Regions from separate parts of the Virgibacillus sp. Bac330 genome, predicted to be linked through region 2. Evidence: a T-box and tRNA genes for the amino acid it is inferred to sense, from the RefSeq annotation. Region 2 holds a T-box; the other holds one or more tRNA genes.
The links. The T-box of region 2 lies ahead of trpS (tryptophan--tRNA ligase). A T-box ahead of a tRNA ligase gene usually reads a tRNA of that ligase, here a tRNA-Trp.

Region 1 (9,989 bases), 2.0 Mb from region 2:
TCAGCGAACACTTACATGTTCGGTTACGGCGTGTGCACCGCTTTTCTGTCAGATCTCCCGGGGTAAGCACACATTCTTCCTCTCCATATCCCCACTTCATTTACTCTGTGTACCCTTTGGCAGTAAGGACTTTGACTTGTTGTGCAGTCTCATCCAAGTACACCTAGCCTTCTATGAAGTTCGTGTTCCTAAGGGCGGAGATTTGCCGCCGACTTCCTTCAGATTCTGGGTCACCCCAGACACCCTTGTCTTAGGCTAACCACTACTACTGCCTTCGTGGTTCGGGACTCGAACCCTAGAGAATGTGTGCATGCCTGGCACACACAGATAAAAAATCCTTATGGTCTTTTTCTCTTGTGTTTCTCACCTTATATAATAAAACTATCCCTGGTTCCAAATAAGGTAAGCCTCCTTTAGAATACTTTATAGCTGATTGTAGAGGATAGGAAATTCTTAAATCCCTTCTAAACCTCCAATTATCAGCGTCAGACTCGTTTAAGAGAATTTCTAATTTCTGCTTATTCATATTATTTATGGCATGTATTTCATGAACAGGTAATTCTAAAAACTCGTTATTCCAAGATATAAATTCTCCTTTTACAACTTTTTTTAATTCCCAGTTATCAAAAACTTGCTTTAATTCAGTTTGATCTTCTCTAAATATACCAATCTCAATATCATGGTGATCTCTAGTTTCTTTTCCAAGAAAAATATCTATTGCCCAACCACCTGCAAAGAACCAATCTTTGTTGAAGTTTGACATTACAGTTTTTATGTACTTACATTGTTCAAATGGCATATAAATACCCCCTGATTAGAAATTATATTCCTCAAGCTTAGAGACAAAAAATTTATGAAGACTAATCTATATTAATGTTATTCCTGAAATGTCTATTGCGGTAGATATACTGTGTAGAATGTACTAACAAAATTATTCAGCATCTGCTATTGAGGATGTGTGAAATTCTTGGATGGACCTTCTCTCTTTATCATATCGTTCAGTTACATCCCCGTTAGTCAACCTATAAACAAGTTTTCTCAAAATGCCTGAGCGGGATAATTTGCTTCAATTTGAGTGATAATCCAATTACCTCGAAACATAAGCATAAGTTCTGTTGCTACGTTTTTCCATAACCTTTCCCGCTATATGTTGCAATGATAAAGAACTCATGAAAAGTATTAGGAAAGGATTTTGATTCACTTTCTACAAGAGCAAAGCCAATGTATTCATTCTCTAACTTAATAAAAAAAAGCGTGGAAATTGGGGTTTTCCCAATACCTATTTAAATTAAATTGATTAAACGTGCCGTCTTGTTCTAATCTAATTTCAGGGACAAACTTACTAAATTCATATATATATAGAATTGCATGAGGTTATGTAAAATGCTTTCTTTATCTTTAGTCACTTTTTCTAAATTCAACAATTTCTATCACCCTTGATCTAAATTACACTCTTTTCAGATTGAGCTTTTACTCCACTATCTAACCCTATTCTACAGTACTGGACGTAGTTCCTTGTTCCATAAGCGCGCCCGTTCGTATTGTTTAACACCAATCATTCATTATCAGCTTTTGATATTTCCAATATATGACTAGCTTTATGAATTCCTTCTACTTTTGAGAATCCACATTCTATATATAAATTAACTGCAGCTGGATTATCAGTAGATAGTAACCTTATTGTCCGAAAACTATCCCTTGCTTTATCAATTATTGTATTTAGAAGTTTCTTTCCTACACCAATACCTCTGTTTTTACGCAAAACATAAAGATGCCTTACTCTTCCTACATCGGAAAGATTAAGATAGGGGTCAATATTAAGACCCCCAATTCCAATAACCTCGTCATTAATTATTGCAACATAAAGTGCCTCTCCATTATTATCAAATTTGTTGCTCCCTAATGTATATTCATCAACTAATCTCTTTATAAATTTATAACCTTCAGATAAACTATCTTCTATTAGTAAATCTAACTTAGACTGTTCGAGCGATGTAACTCTTTCAATTATCATCATATTTTCCTCCTCGTCATATAGATTTACCAACCTTTAGTACGACGTTCTCGCATTTCCGATTTTAAAGTGGCTTTTTATACAAGTAACTCGATATTTTTATACAATAATAATCCTGCTCGGTGCTGATAACCCTTATGCAAGAATATGGCCTTTATACGCTATTTGGCTACATACCTTGTTAGTGAATAGCGCCCGATGGCAGTAAACACCTATGTTCTCACAGCCCCTAATTATTTATTATTTGAGATGTTTTTCAAACCAGTCGCACGCCCCGAGCTTCATACTGTAAGTAAACTGATGATTAACAAAAGGCATACTAAGTTTAAGTTTATCGGGATGTTCAGAATACAGCGGTGATAACTTCTTGTATAGTTCTAACGATTAAAAGTACGGCGAATCAATATCTTGGTCGCCATTAATAAAAAAATGGTTTTGGAAAAAAACCACTCAACTTGTCAAAGGGGTCTATCATTTGAAAGTATTCAGTTCTTTTTTCGACTTCTTTCACCTCATCTTGAATCTGTGTACTCCATTATTCATAGGTGGCAGTTGAGGTAATGGTATCGAGCCATGCTTTTGTGAATGATGGCTTACCCGCTATGGGAATAGCAACCTTTATATCAGGATTATTTGCCGATATATAAAATGAGGCATAGCCTCCCATTGAAAAACCTGATATACCAATTTTACTTGTATCAATTCTATCTTTATCCTTAAAATATTCAATTAAGTTCTCTATATCAATTGCCGATTGTTCAATAACTTCATGCATATGGACATACGTATCTAATCCAGTATCTGGTGGGAAAACATTAAAGAATTTTTTGTATTCATTTTCCTGCTTTCTTGCACCGTGTCCTTTACAATCTATGCTTACGTAATAAAAGCCTTTTTTTGCAAGCAATACCCAAAATCAATAGCTTGTTCACGATCTGCCCCATAACCATGAACAAAAAATACTAACGGACAATTATATAAGTTCTCTTGAAAAACACTTAAATTTGGAACTTCATTTGCTACACTTGTTTCCAAAATTATTTTCGTCATAAGTAATCCCCCAAAATCCCCATTTTCACAGATGGTTATTCCATTAAATGGCCCGATTGTTGAATTGTTTCATAATACTCTTATCAACCTTATTATATCAGAATAATTCGTAATTATTGCAATAAACTTTATTCTAAATAACTAACTTATATTTAAAGCCATAACCTATTTTTGTTACATGATAAAAATAGATTATGGCTGATATAGAATTATTTACCCGGAAATGAATAACCATTGAGTTTTCAATGTAAAGATATTGCCTAAATATCGAGTATATTAATCTTTTCAATAAATAATCAATGATTCTTTAATGTATTATCAAAACCTCGTATGTGCGTATTTATAGAACCGTTACTCAATTGTCGAGTTTTTTTCTACTTATCTATCAATATCAGCGCGCAGGACTCCGCTAATAAAATCCGATTTTTCCTCTCCAAGCCATCGGCGAAATATCGCAGTTTTATCTTTATAATATCGAATAGTATCCGATCTTAATCCTCGCTGTTTTGCGTCTGCCATAAATCGTTCCAAGGCATCATCAAAAGACCATGTTTCAAATTCTACCAGTTCTGTCGCCATATCTATTTCATACGGCAACTCATTTCTTCGCCTAATATATCCCATTAAAAAAGCGCTCTCCTCTGGTTAGTTTAAAGGAAAGCGTCTGTTCGTCCGTACGCGCGGGACTGGATATCGCACGTACTATGTTATATACAACGCAAAAAAACGACATCCCTACGAATAAATTCCGTAAGAATGTCGTCATATCGATCTTAATGATACCGGTGGTCGGGGTCGAACCGACACTCCCAAAAAGGGAACGGGATTTTGAGTCCCGCGCGTCTGCCAATTCCGCCACACCGGCATAGTATATTGGAGGCGGTAACCGGATTTGAACCGGTGATAAAGGTTTTGCAGACCTCTGCCTTACCACTTGGCTATACCGCCATCCTAAAAACAAAATTGGAGCGGAAGACGGGATTCGAACCCGCGACCCCCACCTTGGCAAGGTGGTGTTCTACCACTGAACTACTTCCGCTTCATGGCTGGGCCACCAGGATTCGAACCTGGGGTACACGGGATCAAAACCCGATGCCTTACCGCTTGGCTATGGCCCAATATACAAAAAGGGCGACCGGTGGGGATCGAACCCACGTGTGCCGGAGCCACAATCCGGTGCGTTAACCACTTCGCCACGGCCGCCATATGATTGGCAGGGGTAGTAGGAATCGAACCCACATCAAAGGTTTTGGAGACCTTCGTTTTACCATTAAACTATACCCCTAAATATGAAAATGGTGGAGGGGGAGAGATTCGAACTCCCGAACCCTGAGGGAGCGGATTTACAGTCCGCCGCGTTTAGCCACTTCGCTACCCCTCCACGATATGGAAACAAAAATGGTGGCTCGAGACGGAATCGAACCGCCGACACAGGGATTTTCAGTCCCTTGCTCTACCGACTGAGCTATCGAGCCATTTGTTTTATGTATGAAAGCAAAACTAGTTTAAAGTGGCGGTCCGGACGGGACTCGAACCCGCGACCTCCTGCGTGACAGGCAGGCATTCTAACCAACTGAACTACCGGACCAAAAAACTAACAAATATTGGTTGCGGGGACAGGATTTGAACCTGTGACCTTTGGGTTATGAGCCCAACGAGCTACCAGACTGCTCCACCCCGCGATATGAATGATATTTTCAAGAGCCTATAAAACAGTTTACTAAAACTAAATTAAAGTTTCAAGCATTTTCGAACTGGTGGAGGATGCAGGGCTCGAACCTGCGACCCCTTGCTTGTAAGGCAAGTGCTCTCCCAGCTGAGCTAATCCTCCTCAAATGGTGACCCGTACGGGATTCGAACCCGTGTTACCGCCGTGAAAGGGCGGTGTCTTAACCACTTGACCAACGGGCCAATTATGTATGTGACAGTTTATAGTGGCGGAGAGCGAGGGATTCGAACCCTCGAGGCCGCGGTAACGGCCTACACGATTTCCAATCGTGCTCCTTCGGCCACTCGGACAGCTCTCCATTGGCTCCACAGGTAGGATTCGAACCTACGACCGATCGGTTAACAGCCGATTGCTCTACCACTGAGCTACTGTGGAATAATACCAATTAGAATGACTATGCCTGGCGGCGTCCTACTCTTGCAGGGACAAAGTCCCAACTACCATCGGCGCTGGAGAGCTTAACTACTGTGTTCGGCATGGGAACAGGTGTGACCTCTCCGCCATTACTACCAGGCAAAGTTGCTATCTGTTATGTTGTGCTTCAAAGAGGCACAAATCTTATTATAATCGTTTTTGTGAAAAAATCAAGATCTTTGTTGAAAAAAGTCATTTTTTCCTTGTTACCTTGAAAACTAAATAAGAGATCATTCAACGTACATCTACCAAAAAGGTTAGTTAAGTCCTCGATCGATTAGTATTCGTCAGCTCCACGTGTCACCACGCTTCCACCTCGAACCTATCAACCTCATCATCTCTGAGGGATCTTACTCACTTATAGTGATGGGAAGTCTCATCTTGAGGGGGGCTTCATGCTTAGATGCTTTCAGCACTTATCCCTGCCACACGTAGCTACCCAGCTATGCTCCTGGCGGAACAACTGGTACACCAGCGGTGTGTCCATCCCGGTCCTCTCGTACTAAGGACAGCTCCTCTCAAACCTCCTGCGCCCACGACGGATAGGGACCGAACTGTCTCACGACGTTCTGAACCCAGCTCGCGTACCGCTTTAATGGGCGAACAGCCCAACCCTTGGGACCGACTACAGCCCCAGGATGCGATGAGCCGACATCGAGGTGCCAAACCTCCCCGTCGATGTGAACTCTTGGGGGAGATAAGCCTGTTATCCCCGGGGTAGCTTTTATCCGTTGAGCGATGGCCCTTCCATGCGGAACCACCGGATCACTAAGCCCGACTTTCGTCCCTGCTCGACTTGTAGGTCTCGCAGTCAAGCTCCCTTCTGCCTTTACACTCTACGAATGATTTCCAACCATTCTGAGGGAACCTTTGGGCGCCTCCGTTACCTTTTGGGAGGCGACCGCCCCAGTCAAACTGCCCGCCTGACACTGTCTCCGGACCGGATTACGGCCCTGGGTTAGAAGGTTCGTACAGCCAGGGTGGTATCCCACGGTTGCCTCCACGTAAGCTAGCGCTCACGCTTCGATGGCTCCCACCTATCCTGTACAAGCTGTACCAACATTCAATATCAGGCTACAGTAAAGCTCCACGGGGTCTTTCCGTCCTGTCGCGGGTAATGCGCATCTTCACGCATAGTATAATTTCACCGGGTCTCTCGTTGAGACAGTGCCCAAGTCGTTGCACCTTTCGTGCGGGTCGGAACTTACCCGACAAGGAATTTCGCTACCTTAGGACCGTTATAGTTACGGCCGCCGTTTACTGGGGCTTCGGTTCTACGCTTCGCACCGAAGTGCTAACGCTTCCCCTTAACCTTCCAGCACCGGGCAGGTGTCAGCCCCTATACTTCGCCTTTCGGCTTCGCAGAGACCTGTGTTTTTGCTAAACAGTCGCTTGGGCCTATTCACTGCGGCTCCTCCTTAAAGGAGCACCCCTTCTCCCGAAGTTACGGGGTCATTTTGCCGAGTTCCTTAACGAGAGTTCTCCCGCTCACCTTAGGATTCTCTCCTCGCCTACCTGTGTCGGTTTGCGGTACGGGCACCTATGAACTCACTAGAGGCTTTTCTTGGCAGTGTGAAATCCGGAACTTCGGTACTCTATTTCCCTCCCCATCACAGCTTGAAATTGTCGAACGGATTTGCCTATCCGACTTTCTCACTGCTTGGGCGCACACGTCCATCGGTGCGCATTCCTTATCCTACTGCGTCCCCCCATCGTTCAAACGTTCATGAGGTGGTACAGGAATATCTACCTGTTGTCCATCGCCTACGCCTTTCGGCCTCGGCTTAGGTCCCGACTAACCCTGAGAGGACGAGCCTTCCTCAGGAAACCTTAGGCATTCGGTGAAAGAGATTCTCACTCTTTTTTCGCTACTCATACCGGCATTCTCACTTCTAAGCGCTCCACCAGTCCTCACGATCTGACTTCACAGCACTTAGAACGCTCTCCTACCATTGTTCGTAAGAACAATCCGCAGCTTCGGTGATACGTTTAGCCCCGGTACATTTTCGGCGCAGAGTCACTCGACCAGTGAGCTATTACGCACTCTTTAAATGGTGGCTGCTTCTAAGCCAACATCCTGGTTGTCTGGGCAACTCCACATCCTTTTCCACTTAACGTATACTTTGGGACCTTAGCTGGCGGTCTGGGCTGTTTCCCTTTCGACTATGAACCTTATCACCCATAGTCTGACTCCCAAGGATAAGTAGCTGGCATTCGGAGTTTGACTGAATTCGGTAACCCGATGAGGGCCCCTAGTTCAATCAGTGCTCTACCTCCAGTACTCTTTCCTTGAGGCTAGCCCTAAAGCTATTTCGGAGAGAACCAGCTATCTCCGTGTTCGATTGGCATTTCACCCCTACCCACACCTCATCCCCGCATTTTTCAACATACGTGGGTTCGGGCCTCCAGTCAGTGTTACCTGACCTTCACCCTGGACATGGGTAGATCACACGGTTTCGGGTCTACGACCGCATACTATATTCGCCCTATTCAGACTCGCTTTCGCTACGGCTCCGTGTCTTCCACTTAACCTTGCATACGATCGTAACTCGCCGGTCCATTCTACAAAAGGTACGCCGTCACCCATTAACGGGCTTCGACTACTTGTAGGCACACGGTTTCAGGTTCTATTTCACTCCCCTTCCGGGGTGCTTTTCACCTTTCCCTCACGGTACTGGTTCACTATCGGTCACTAGGGAGTATTTAGCCTTGGGAGATGGTCCTCCCGGATTCCGACGGAATTCCTCGTGTTCCGCCGTACTCAGGATCCACTCCGGAGGAGATTCTTTTTCGATTACAGGGCTGTTACCTTCTTTGGCCGACCTTTCCAGATCGCTTCATCTAAAGAATCTCTTGATAACTCCAATGGAGTGTCCTACAACCCCAGAAGGCAAGCCTTCTGGTTTGGGCTAATTCCGTTTCGCTCGCCGCTACTTGGGAAATCGCGTTTGCTTTCTCTTCCTCCGGGTACTGAGATGTTTCAGTTCCCCGGGTATGCCTCTTCTACCCTATGAATTCAGATAGAAGTACTGCTCCATTACGAGCAGCGGGTTCCCCCATTCGGAAATTCCTGGATCGATGTCTACTTACGACTCCCCAGGACATATCGGTGTTAGTCCCGTCCTTCTTCGGCTCCTAGTGCCAAGGCATCCACCGTGCGCCCTTATTCACTTAACTAATCTTACAAATTTATCTATGAATAAGCATATTGCTTTTCAGCTTTTGGTTTTCTAGCTTCAGCTCATAGCGATTAGCATGACTTCCTTCCTCTTCGTACGATAAGTCAACATCGATTCACTTACGTTCATCGTGTTTCCTTTATCTCCTACGAGTCAGTCCAGTCTGTACATCGCTAAACATTCGCTTCCGCTTTTGGTTTGATGTCGTTGTTACTCTTATTTAGTTTTCAAGGTACAAGCTTCCACAGGATGTGGTGACTTCTGTGTTCGTCACAGGACGTGACGGGTTTTAACAGAAGATCCTTCTATCTCATCCTTGAGAGACAAGCATTTACTCTCTCAAAACTGAACCAAACAACCGAGTATGTCTTCCGTATAATAGTCTAGCTCCAGCGTTCAGCGACTAGTGCAACTTCCTTCCCCTCCGTACGATAAGTCAACAATCGATTCACTTACGTTCATCGTGTTTCCTTTATCTCCTTTGGGTCAGTCCAGTTCATACGTCGCTAACCAAACGCTTCCGCCTTCTATATTTCCTTAGAAAGGAGGTGATCCAGCCGCACCTTCCGATACGGCTACCTTGTTACGACTTCACCCCAATCATTGGTCCCACCTTCGGCGGCTGGCTCCAAAAGGTTACCTCACCGACTTCGGGTGTTACCAACTCTCGTGGTGTGACGGGCGGTGTGTACAAGACCCGGGAACGTATTCACCGCGGCATGCTGATCCGCGATTACTAGCGATTCCGGCTTCATGCAGGCGAGTTGCAGCCTGCAATCCGAACTGAGAATGGTTTTATGGGATTTGCTTGGCCTCGCGGCTTCGCTACCCTTTGTTCCATCCATTGTAGCACGTGTGTAGCCCAGGTCATAAGGGGCATGATGATTTGACGTCATCCCCACCTTCCTCCGGTTTGTCACCGGCAGTCACCTTAGAGTGCCCAACTAAATGCTGGCAACTAAGATCAAGGGTTGCGCTCGTTGCGGGACTTAACCCAACATCTCACGACACGAGCTGACGACAACCATGCACCACCTGTCACTCTGTCCCCGAAGGGAATGCCCTATCTCTAGGGGTGTCAGAGGATGTCAAGACCTGGTAAGGTTCTTCGCGTTGCTTCGAATTAAACCACATGCTCCACCGCTTGTGCGGGTCCCCGTCAATTCTTTTGAGTTTCAGCCTTGCGGCCGTACTCCCCAGGCGGAGTGCTTAATGCGTTAACTTCAGCACTAAGGGGCGGAAACCCCCTAACACCTAGCACTCATCGTTTACGGCGTGGACTACCAGGGTATCTAATCCTGTTCGCTACCCACGCTTTCGCACCTCAGCGTCAGTTACAGACCAGAGAGTCGCCTTCGCCACTGGTGTTCCTCCACATCTCTACGCATTTCACCGCTACACGTGGAATTCCACTCTCCTCTTCTGTACTCAAGTCCTCCAGTTTCCAATGGCCCTCCACGGTTAAGCCGTGGGCTTTCACATCAGACTTAAAGGACCGCCTGCGCGCGCTTTACGCCCAATAATTCCGGACAACGCTTGCCCCCTACGTATTACCGCGGCTGCTGGCACGTAGTTAGCCGGGGCTTTCTGGTTAGGTACCGTC
Region 2 (9,989 bases):
GTGCTGTTACGCCTGTTGGAAATAATGTTAGTACCATGTGGGAAAACTTAATTTCAGGGAAGTCTGGGATTGATTTCGTTACCAAAGTGGATAAAGAGCTATTTCCGGCTAAAGTAGCTGGAGAAGTGAAAGATTTTGATCCAAGTGCCTATATCGAGAAGAAAGATGTTCGTAAAATGGACTTGTTTACACAATACGCTGTTGTAGCGTCAAAAATGGCGGTTGAAGATGCCAACCTTACTATTGATGATGATAATCGGAATCGTGTAGGCGTTTGGATTGGCTGTGGTATCGGTGGTATGCAAACTTGGGAAGATCAGCATCGAAAACTGTTAGAAAAAGGGCCTAAGCGAGTTAGTCCATTTTTTGTACCAATGATGATCCCAGATATGGCTGCGGGTCAAGTTTCTATTCAATTAGGTGCAAAAGGAATAAATTCATGTTCTGTTACAGCTTGTGCTTCAGGCGCAAGCTCCATAGGTGATGCGTTTAAAGCTGTGCAGCGTGGGGATGCAGACGCTGTTATTACAGGTGGAACAGAAGCGCCGATATCTAATATGGCGTTTGCTGGCTTTTCTTCTGCCAAAGCACTTTCTCTTCATGAAGATCCACAAAAAGCAAGTCGCCCATTTGACAAATATCGTGATGGATTTGTAATGGGGGAAGGTAGTGGTATTTTAGTGATAGAAGACTTAGAAAAGGCGTTAGAACGTGGCGCGCATATTTACGCAGAAATTGTTGGTTACGGTGCTACTGGTGATGCTTATCATATTACTGCGCCAGCAGAAAATGGTGAAGGTGCAGGACGTGCGATGGATATGGCGTTAAATGATGCAACAATTGCACCAAATGAGGTTGATTATATTAATGCACATGGTACGAGCACAGCCCTTAATGATAAATTTGAAACTGCTGCTATAAAGACAGTGTTGGGCGACCATGCGAATGATGTTGCCATTTCTTCAACAAAATCAATGACAGGACATTTACTAGGTGCTGCTGGTGGTGTAGAATCGGTGATTTCTGTTAAAGCAATTGAAGAAGGAATCATTCCGCCTACCATTAATCTTGAACATCCTGACCCAGATTGCGACTTGGATTATGTTCCAAACAGGGCAAGAAAACAGCATGTTCAAGTTGTGTTAAGTAATTCGCTTGGATTTGGCGGTCATAATGTTGCACTACTATTTAAGAAATACCAAGCATAGTTAGAAAGTGAGAAGAAGGAACGCTTCGTAGTTGTGAAACGTCATAAAAAATAAGAAAGCCGATCAAATTTGATCGGCTTTTTTTGTGGTCTAGGAAATTATAAAATTTTAGCAGCTGTGGATAAACTTACTAAGTTATTTAGCCACGTCCGGCGCAAGCACCCAGCAACTAGCGACTTCACTCCATTGCCCTACGCTAAGTCATCATTGGTTCGTGGTTAAGAGGAAGTCCAACTAAAAACGGGCTTGCTGGAGGGCGCCGGCATACTCCTGTTGCAGGAGCATGATTCCTAAAACTTTCGTTGATTCGTTCCAGTCGCTACGTTGCTAGCCGGGTGCCCAAAGCCTTTGTTCCACTATAGGAAAGTATAAAAGTTTATTGTATAAGAAAAACGACGCCTTTCGCCATGGAGAGTTGGAAAAGGGGCAGTTTTTCTAACATGTATGGTTTAGGACAAGCATAGTCTATTAAAAAGGACAAGGCAGGAGAGGGAAAATGGGATACGTGTTTTTATTTTTAATGGGCTTTGGTTTTTCTATTATGGGTGGTGTCACCATTATTGCATATATGAATTTTCTTCCAGCTGGTCTATCATGGGGGGAGTATATGAGTTTTATAGCTAGCAGAGTAGAATGTTATTTTCTTCCAGTTGGACTAATTATCATGCATATTGCTTTAAAACGTTACCCAAACAGTTAGCCGTCTATTTCACGAATGCTTGGTTGTAACTATTTAAAAAATGTTTGTTGAAAATATATAGTTCAAAACGCTTATTTGAAAAATAATATGTTGCAACTAGAATATTTTGTCTGCTAGATGGTCATAATGTATGTTAAATTCAGTTTGAAAAAGTGAGGGTTGTTTTATGCTATATATGCATGATGTTTGGGTGAATTGGTTTGAAGGAGAAGAGAATGGTTATAATGTATGTTATTTTCATGAGTGGCGTAAAGATGATGGTATTGAATTATTAGATCAAATACCATTATTATACATAACGAAAGAACTGTTCTCTTATATTGAAAATGATATGCAGGAAATCCCAAAACCGCTTTTAGACGCTATCTATAAACGTGCTTATATGCGCAAAGGGCATGATAGAACAGTTCTAGAATATGCTAGCATTATAACAGATGGCAAGGAAATCCTTATCTTTGACACTATTGGTTATCGGATCCCAGTTCGAAAAAGCAGATTAATTCCAAGGCAAGAACAGCTCGTCTACGATATGATAAAAAATGCCAAAGTGCAATCGTTTAAATATGACGGGAACAATTATAAAAAAGAATACCATATGCTTTCTATGCCACCAGAACTCATTTTTGGATTAACTAGAAGAGAGCGTCAACTAAAACAATTAATGATGATGGGGCTAGATCAGTTATGGACGACAAATAATTTGGAAGAGTTACGTTACTGGTTAACAGAATGGAATCCAAAACGTTATCCATATATTCGTTTTATGGATGAGAAAGCAGTTTGGACCGCTCTATATGAAGGTGTGAAAAAAGGGTGGAGTGATAGGCATGAGGATTTCTGTCACAAACTTATTAAAGGACAGCCTTTCTTGGAAAAAATGTGGGAAATAGAAAATGGGCAAGAACAAAATGCTTCGAAATAATGGATGTTTAGAAAAACTTAGCTTACCGCCAAATCTTTATGGTGGAAGCTGTCGTTTTCTTATACTACTTAAAAATTATACTTTTCTATAGTATTAAAGTAACGGGTGAAGCAACTACGCTTTACCCGATTTTTTTCTTTATAAGAAAGTCGTTATAACGAGAAGCGTTTTTTAATCCCTTATATAAGTGTTGGACAAAACAAAGCGGGTAATAACAGCACTTAATTTCCCTTTTTTCATAAGAGGACGATAGGCCCCCTTGGGTTACTAAACAATGAATGGGGATAACAGAAAAGCCCCACTCATTGATTTTACATTATTTTTTCTTTTTTACTCTTCCTAAGCCCATTGCTTTTTTGGCTTTTGCCACTGTTCGATTTGCGGTGAGGGCAGCTTTTTCGGCACCAACATCTAAAATTGAATCTAATTGTTCAGAATCCAAGAGTGAATAATAGTTGTCTTGAATTGGTTTTAGCACCTCAATGATAGCATTAGCTGTTCCTTGCTTAAATTCTCCATAACCTTTGTGCGCATATTTTTGTTCAAGGGATGCAATAGATTCACCAGAGCAGATGGAATGAATAGATAATAGGTTAGATACACCTGGTTTGTTTTCTTTATCGTATTTTACGATTCCTTCAGAATCAGTGACAGCACTCTTAATTTTCTTTTCGATTTTTTTTGGTTCATCAAGCATAGAAATAAACCCTTTTTCATTCTCATCGGACTTACTCATTTTCTTTAAAGGGTTTTGCAATGACATAATACGTGCACCAACCTTAGGTATACTTACCTCTGGTACAGTAAAGATATCGTTATATCGATTGTTGAATCGTTGTGCTAAATTTCTCGTTAATTCTAAATGTTGTTTCTGATCTTCTCCCACAGGAACGAGATCGGTTTGATATAGTAAAATATCAGCCGCCATTAAGGCAGGATAGGTGAGTAAGTTTGACGGAATAGCAGCTTCTCTATCTGCAGATTTATCTTTATATTGGGTCATTCGTTCTAATTCACCCATATAACTAATGGATTGTAGCATCCATCCTAATTGCGTATGTGCAGGGACTTCCGATTGGATAAATAGCGTTGATTTTTCTGGATCAATACCGGCTGCTAAATATAAGGCTGCAAGCGAACGGATGTTATTTCGAAGTTTTAATCGATCTTGCGGAACAGTAATCGCATGTTCATCCACAATACAAAAATAGCATGTATGGTCATCTTGAAGTTCCGTAAAATGTTTTAATGCACCGAGGTAATTTCCTAAAGTTAACGTACCACTTGGTTGAATTCCTGAAAAAATTGTTGTCATTTTGTTCACTCCATTTTCATTATTTTCCATATAAAAAGGCTCAATTATCCCCTGTTACAGGGACGATTGAACCGCGTTGCCACCCTAATTACCTTCTATAGAAAAGGTCACTTCATTCATGCTAACAAGCTCTAAAGCCCAATTCCAATAAACCATGGTGCTTGTTTTCACCTGCCACAAGCTCTCTTAAAAACCAGCGGGAATATTGTACTATATCTTTGTCATCGCTAATGGTATTTGTTTTGTATTATTATATAAAGCTTTGTTAAAGATTGCAAGGCAGGAGTTTGGCGTCTACGCCATTTCTTGTCATTTGCTGATTAGGTTATTTGGCATAAAAGCTGTTATCTATTTGCTCCTTTAATAAGTGATAGGCTTCGGATATATTTTTCGCTTTAATTCTTATTTTTTTATTATCGGGTATTTGTTTCGTCGTATAGTCGTATAAAGGATCATAATAATATTTGAGCAATAGCATGACTGCTAATTCGTAGTGTCCTGCGTTTAATTCCGTTTCAATTTGTTTAGCAATAGGTGTATGAATGCGCTTTTTGATACGTTTAAATGCTTCTAAACAAGATTCTTTATACTTCCAAGGTTCGTATTCTTTTATAATTTCTGCGGTTCGTTCTTCAATGGGAAGTTCAATGATAAATTGCGTGCCCTCCGTCTTCTTTTTTAAGAGAAAGTTTGGTAAAATCACTCTACCTACTCGCTTACTTTCACCTTCAATAAGCATAAATGGCGTTTGTTTTATGCTTTCTATTTGTTCGATGAGCAACGCATCAAATGTTTTTTGGTTATGTGGTTGTAAGCCAATTTGACCAAATATGGAACCACGGTGATTAGCCATTCCTTCTAAATCAATAACAGGGTAATTTAGTTTTGCTAATCTTCTAAGTATGGTTGTTTTTCCTGATCCAGTATGACCGTTTAGTACGAGTGCTTTCGTATCCCAATTTAAATGTTCTAACGTGTTCACAACCCAGTTGCGATAACTGCGATAGCCTCCATCTAACCGATAAACGCTAATCCCCATTAAGTCTAAAACAGTAGCTGTTGTTTTACTCCGCATGCCACCGCGCCAACAGAATACAATCTTTTCTCCATCTGTATTTGAAAAACTTTTCACAAAATGAGGTAGTTTTTCAGACATTATTTTTAAGCCATGCTCTTTAGCTATTTCAGGGCTTTTTTGTTTGTACAATGTACCTACTTCTGCTCTTTCTTCATCATTAAAAAAGGGAATATTGATAATGTTTGGAATCGTGGCGGTGTTAAATTCAGAAGGAGATCTTACATCAATAAGCGTAAGTTTCTTTTTTTCCTTCATTGACCTAAGTGCTTCAATAGTAATATTTTGCAACAATGTTTTGCCACCTCTTCCTATCTTACTCCTGTACGTAAATATGTGCTTTCGTATCTTCCGTAGCCTCGCCAATAATTGCGGCATGTATACCTTCAGCTTGTAGTTCAGATAGAAGTTGAGCAGCTTCTTTATCCTTTACGGCCATTAACAGACCACCTGAAGTAACCGCATCACATAAAATCCACTGGTCTATCTGATCCATGCTACTTGAAAAAGAGACTTTTCCTTGTACGTGTTGAAAATTATTCTTTGTACCACCAGGAATAGCACCTAATTCTGCTAGCTCTTTAACCCTAGGTAGTTTAGGGACTTTATGGTCGTATATAGTAAGACTGATTTCACTACCTATGGCCATTTCGGATGCATGGCCTAACAACCCAAAACCTGTGACGTCTGTACAGGCGTGTACTTCATACCTTTGCATAATATGAGCAGCTGCTTTATTTAATGTAGCCATTACCTTCGTAACATGTTCAATCTCTGTATCTGTAAGTAAATTGCGTTTAATTGATGTTGTTAGTACACCTACACCAATCGGTTTTGTCAGAATTAGCTTATCATTCGGTTTCACTCCACTGTTTGTCCGCACTTTTGCAGGGTGTATGATTCCGGTTACGGCAAGTCCAAACTTTGGTTCTTTGTCATCAATGGAATGTCCGCCTACTAATGCAACTCCTGCTTCAGTCAATTTATCACCAGCACCACGTAGTATATCGGCTAAAATTTCCTTATCTAAGGTGTGAACTGGGAAAGCAACGATGTTCAATGCCGTTATTGGTGTACCGCCCATAGCATAAATATCACTAATGGCGTTAGCTGCAGCAATTTGTCCAAATGAATATGGATCATCTACAATTGGTGTAAAGAAATCTAACGTTTGCACAATAGCTGTATCCTCATTAATTTGGTATACTCCAGCATCATCGCTTGTATCTAAACCGACAAGGACGTTTGGGTTTGGAGTGGGTGAAGGGAGTTGTTTTATAATGTCAGCTAAATCTGCGGGGCCAATTTTACAACCGCATCCTCCTTTTGTGGTGAGCGTTGTTAGTTTTACATTGTTCTTCGTCATTAAGAAGACTTCCTTTCTTATACTATAGGAAAGTATAATTGTTAGGTTTTATTTTAAGAAAAACTATCGCTTCCGCCATGAAGTTTTGGCGGTAAGTCAAGTTTTTCTAATATATCTAACCCTTATTATAGAACAAACTTTTTAAATTTGCATATGTAAAAAAGGAATTAATGAAAATTGGATCTATCTTCTATAAAAATACAATCTAGCACGTCCTATTAACAAATAACGAGTGTTCTAGGAAATGGTAATCATTTTCAACATAAATTGATATTTTTCATTCAAAATTGACAGGTTTTCCTTTATACTAGAACTACAATTATGAAAATGGAGATTGATAAGCATGAGAAAAACACGAAATCTACTAATTTCAGGGATTAGTATTGCTTTATTAAGTCTTCCTATGGTTGCACATGGGGAAGAGACAGCTACTGCTAGCTTACACCAAGAACGTGAACTTAGCCTACAGCCGTTAAAAGATAGTATGAAACGATTTGTACATACCTCAGACTATACATTTGAATATCCAGATGCGGTGCGTGGTATTTATGTGACTGGAAATTCAGCGGGAGGAAGCAGGTTCAACAATCTTGTTGATTTTGTTGATCAGACGGAATTGAATTCAATGGTCATTGATGTAAAAGAAGATAATGGCAATTTAACATTCACTCCTGAAGAAGGTTCTCCTTATGAAGATATGGCTTCAAATATGATACAGAATCCTGAGAAAATGATGGAAACTCTGGAAGAAAAAGAAATCTATCCGATTGCTAGAGTGGTAGTTTTTAAAGACTCCGTTCTAGCTAAAAAACGTCCTGACCTGTCATTTAAAAAGAATGGACAAGTGTGGGTTAATAATAAAGGGGAAGCGTTTGTTAATCCGTTTCAAAAGGAAGTATGGGAATACAATGTAGAAGTGGCTAAGATGGCTGCGCAGATGGGATTTCAAGAAATTCAATTTGATTATGTTCGTTTTCCGGAAGGATTTGAAACGAGAGACAAAGAATTGGATTATAGTTTAGGTGATTATAAGGACAGTGAAATGGACGATGTGCAAAAGCGTGTTCAAGCAGTTAATGATTTCGTAGAATATGCGCGAAATGAACTATCAAACTACGATGTTGATGTTTCTGTAGATATCTTTGGTTATGCAGCTACAATAGAAGAAGCGCCTGGAATTGGACAGAACTTTTCTAAAATATCAGAGAACGTAGATATTATTTCATCCATGATTTATCCTAGTCATTGGACATCTTATTTCGGTATTGAAAAACCAGATACCGAGCCTTATAAATTAGTGGATGAGTATGCGAAGGTGGAAAATAAAGTATTAGGTGCTTTAGAAGAACCGCCAGTTTCAAGACCTTGGCTTCAAGATTTTGAAGCACCTTGGTTGTATTCTGGAGCAACGAAGCAATACGGCAAAGCCGAAGTAGAAGCGCAGATTAAGGCGTTGTATGAAAATGGAATAAATGAGTTCTTGCTTTGGAATGCTGGTAACACGTATTCAGAAAATGTTGATTACACAATTGGATTAGACGAATAATAAAATTGGAGAAGTTGCTGTTTATTGAAACGGTAAAACTTCTCCATTTTTATATAAAATGTATTAATTTTGTGAATCCTATAAGTATATTTTTGTTCATTGGTAATTTAACAAATATTCTTTTTTTCGTTATACTATAGAAAAAGTTTAACGTTTTAAGGTTTATAGTATTAGGCAAACTACCGTTTATGCTAAAGTTTTAATGGCAAGCAAATCTTCCTAATACTTATACTTATAAAGCGTACTAAAAAATAAGGGAGTGGATCAATGAATTGGTATGAAAAGTTAAATAATTATTTTTCTGTAGAGGAGATGAAGTCGAAGGAGCATATGGAGAAGCTTTTGGATGAGAAAGGTAATGTCTATTACAAAGATGAAAGTGACTTGCACGTAATGATGTATGCAGAATTTGATACTTTCATCTTTATTGATTATTTATGGGTGTCATCTAAAGCTAGGGGTAAAGGGATAGGACATTCATTACTTGAGAAGTTGAAAGAAAAGAATAAGCCAATTATTCTAGAGGTTGAGCCAGTTGATTATGAAGATACGGATACAGCCAAAAGATTACATTTTTACCGAAGAGAAGGTTTTGCACATGCGCAATCGATTGGTTATAGTAGGAGATCGCTTGCTACCAACGAAGACACCGAATTGGAGATACTATACTGGTCGCCAAGTAATGAATCAGAAGGTTTTATATATGAGCAGATGAAACAAATGTATGAAGTAATTCATACGTATAAAGATAAAGAGGTCTATGGTCGAAGTTATCAGCATGTAGATGAGGTTTTAAAATACGATGAGGATCGAGAAAACAACATTTTTGACAATTTACAAGCAGATAAATAAAGTATTAATGGAGAAACCTTGTGCTTATCGGCAATTTTTTATGATGATAGGTAAGTTTTTCTAATAATATAATAAAACCCATAAAGGTGCAGGTTATTTCTTGCTTAGTCTTGTAAAATGCACATTGTCCCATTCTTGAAGTGGGTGACTAATAGCACCTAGAAAAGCCTTTTTACTTACTTAGTAAAAAGGCTTTTCTATGGTGGTTTAGACGTAATTAATGACAAATGTAGAGCAATCGTCTAATAGTATATAACAAGTGTTAGCTTATTTCTTTCGTCTTAGTCAATCGATTTAATTTTGCGGCTAATCCAAGCGTAGATGTTGTGGAATTTTCACCGCTTGCAAAAGCGCTAGAGTCCGTGTTCTGTGAAATTTAATCCCGCTATTTCTTCTGTAGAAACGCGCAGGGAGGTTATTTGCTTGATTGCGAATAACAAGTCCCCTAAACAAGCTGTTGTCCAACAAGTAATGACAATGACATCAAGCGTTCGAACGCCGAGTTAGGTTAGACTATGGCCGTTAATGAACCCAGAAGAAGTTGAAAAAAACCAACTGCAAGTGCCCCCCCAAATACGGTAAAGTCCATGGACTCAAATTGCGCCTACGTAGTCATCAATATTTAATTTTTTAGTGAAAAAAGTGTATTTTATCAAATAACAGGTTTAAATAAGAACAATTATGGGTAACTTACAATTAAGCGGTAAAATAAACGTAATAAAAAAGTATAAAATCTAATAATTTCTCAAAAATCCTCTACCTTTCGCTTGACATTTGTAGTATAATCTACATATAAGGTAATTTAAACTTATTTTTATTTGATAAAACATTCAAAGTTTATAAAGGAATAAACTATTTAGAATGAGGAGTGAAGTTTTTGATGGTTACACTTTATACCTCACCAAGTTGTACATCGTGTAGGAAAGCTAAAGCATGGTTGGAAGAACACAATATCCCGTTTACGGAGCGTAATATATTTTCTGAACCGTTAACATTGGATGAAAT

Region 1: it encodes a tRNA-Trp, which carries the amino acid that the T-box ahead of trpS (tryptophan--tRNA ligase) is inferred to sense. The anticodon was not compared.

The regions. Positions count from the first base shown of each region.
Region 1 is NZ_CP033048.1:2,816,327-2,826,315, forward strand. Features, by position in the region: gene D9780_RS12955 (nucleotidyltransferase domain-containing protein) at 296-799, opposite strand; gene D9780_RS12965 (GNAT family N-acetyltransferase) at 1,556-2,017, opposite strand; gene D9780_RS21435 (alpha/beta hydrolase family protein) at 2,550-2,921, opposite strand; gene D9780_RS21440 (hypothetical protein) at 2,891-3,064, opposite strand; gene D9780_RS12975 (hypothetical protein) at 3,443-3,688, opposite strand; tRNA gene D9780_RS12980 (tRNA-Leu) at 3,845-3,929, opposite strand; tRNA gene D9780_RS12985 (tRNA-Cys) at 3,939-4,012, opposite strand; tRNA gene D9780_RS12990 (tRNA-Gly) at 4,029-4,103, opposite strand; tRNA gene D9780_RS12995 (tRNA-Gln) at 4,108-4,182, opposite strand; tRNA gene D9780_RS13000 (tRNA-His) at 4,195-4,267, opposite strand; tRNA gene D9780_RS13005 (tRNA-Trp) at 4,276-4,349, opposite strand; tRNA gene D9780_RS13010 (tRNA-Tyr) at 4,361-4,445, opposite strand; tRNA gene D9780_RS13015 (tRNA-Phe) at 4,464-4,539, opposite strand; tRNA gene D9780_RS13020 (tRNA-Asp) at 4,576-4,652, opposite strand; tRNA gene D9780_RS13025 (tRNA-Met) at 4,670-4,746, opposite strand; tRNA gene D9780_RS13030 (tRNA-Val) at 4,820-4,895, opposite strand; tRNA gene D9780_RS13035 (tRNA-Glu) at 4,901-4,975, opposite strand; tRNA gene D9780_RS13040 (tRNA-Ser) at 5,000-5,091, opposite strand; tRNA gene D9780_RS13045 (tRNA-Asn) at 5,094-5,168, opposite strand; rRNA gene rrf (5S ribosomal RNA) at 5,192-5,307, opposite strand; rRNA gene D9780_RS13055 (23S ribosomal RNA) at 5,465-8,384, opposite strand; rRNA gene D9780_RS13060 (16S ribosomal RNA) at 8,928-9,989, opposite strand, start outside.
Region 2 is NZ_CP033048.1:848,198-858,186, forward strand. Features, by position in the region: gene fabF (beta-ketoacyl-ACP synthase II) at 1-1,208, shown strand, start outside; gene D9780_RS03720 (YuzI family membrane protein) at 1,705-1,908, shown strand; gene D9780_RS03725 (YjbA family protein) at 2,075-2,830, shown strand; gene trpS (tryptophan--tRNA ligase) at 3,147-4,145, opposite strand; T-box leader at 4,201-4,379, opposite strand; gene mnmH (tRNA 2-selenouridine(34) synthase MnmH) at 4,471-5,514, opposite strand; gene selD (selenide, water dikinase SelD) at 5,537-6,586, opposite strand; gene D9780_RS03745 (putative glycoside hydrolase) at 6,930-8,132, shown strand; gene D9780_RS03750 (GNAT family N-acetyltransferase) at 8,400-8,984, shown strand; gene spxA (transcriptional regulator SpxA) at 9,865-9,989, shown strand, end outside.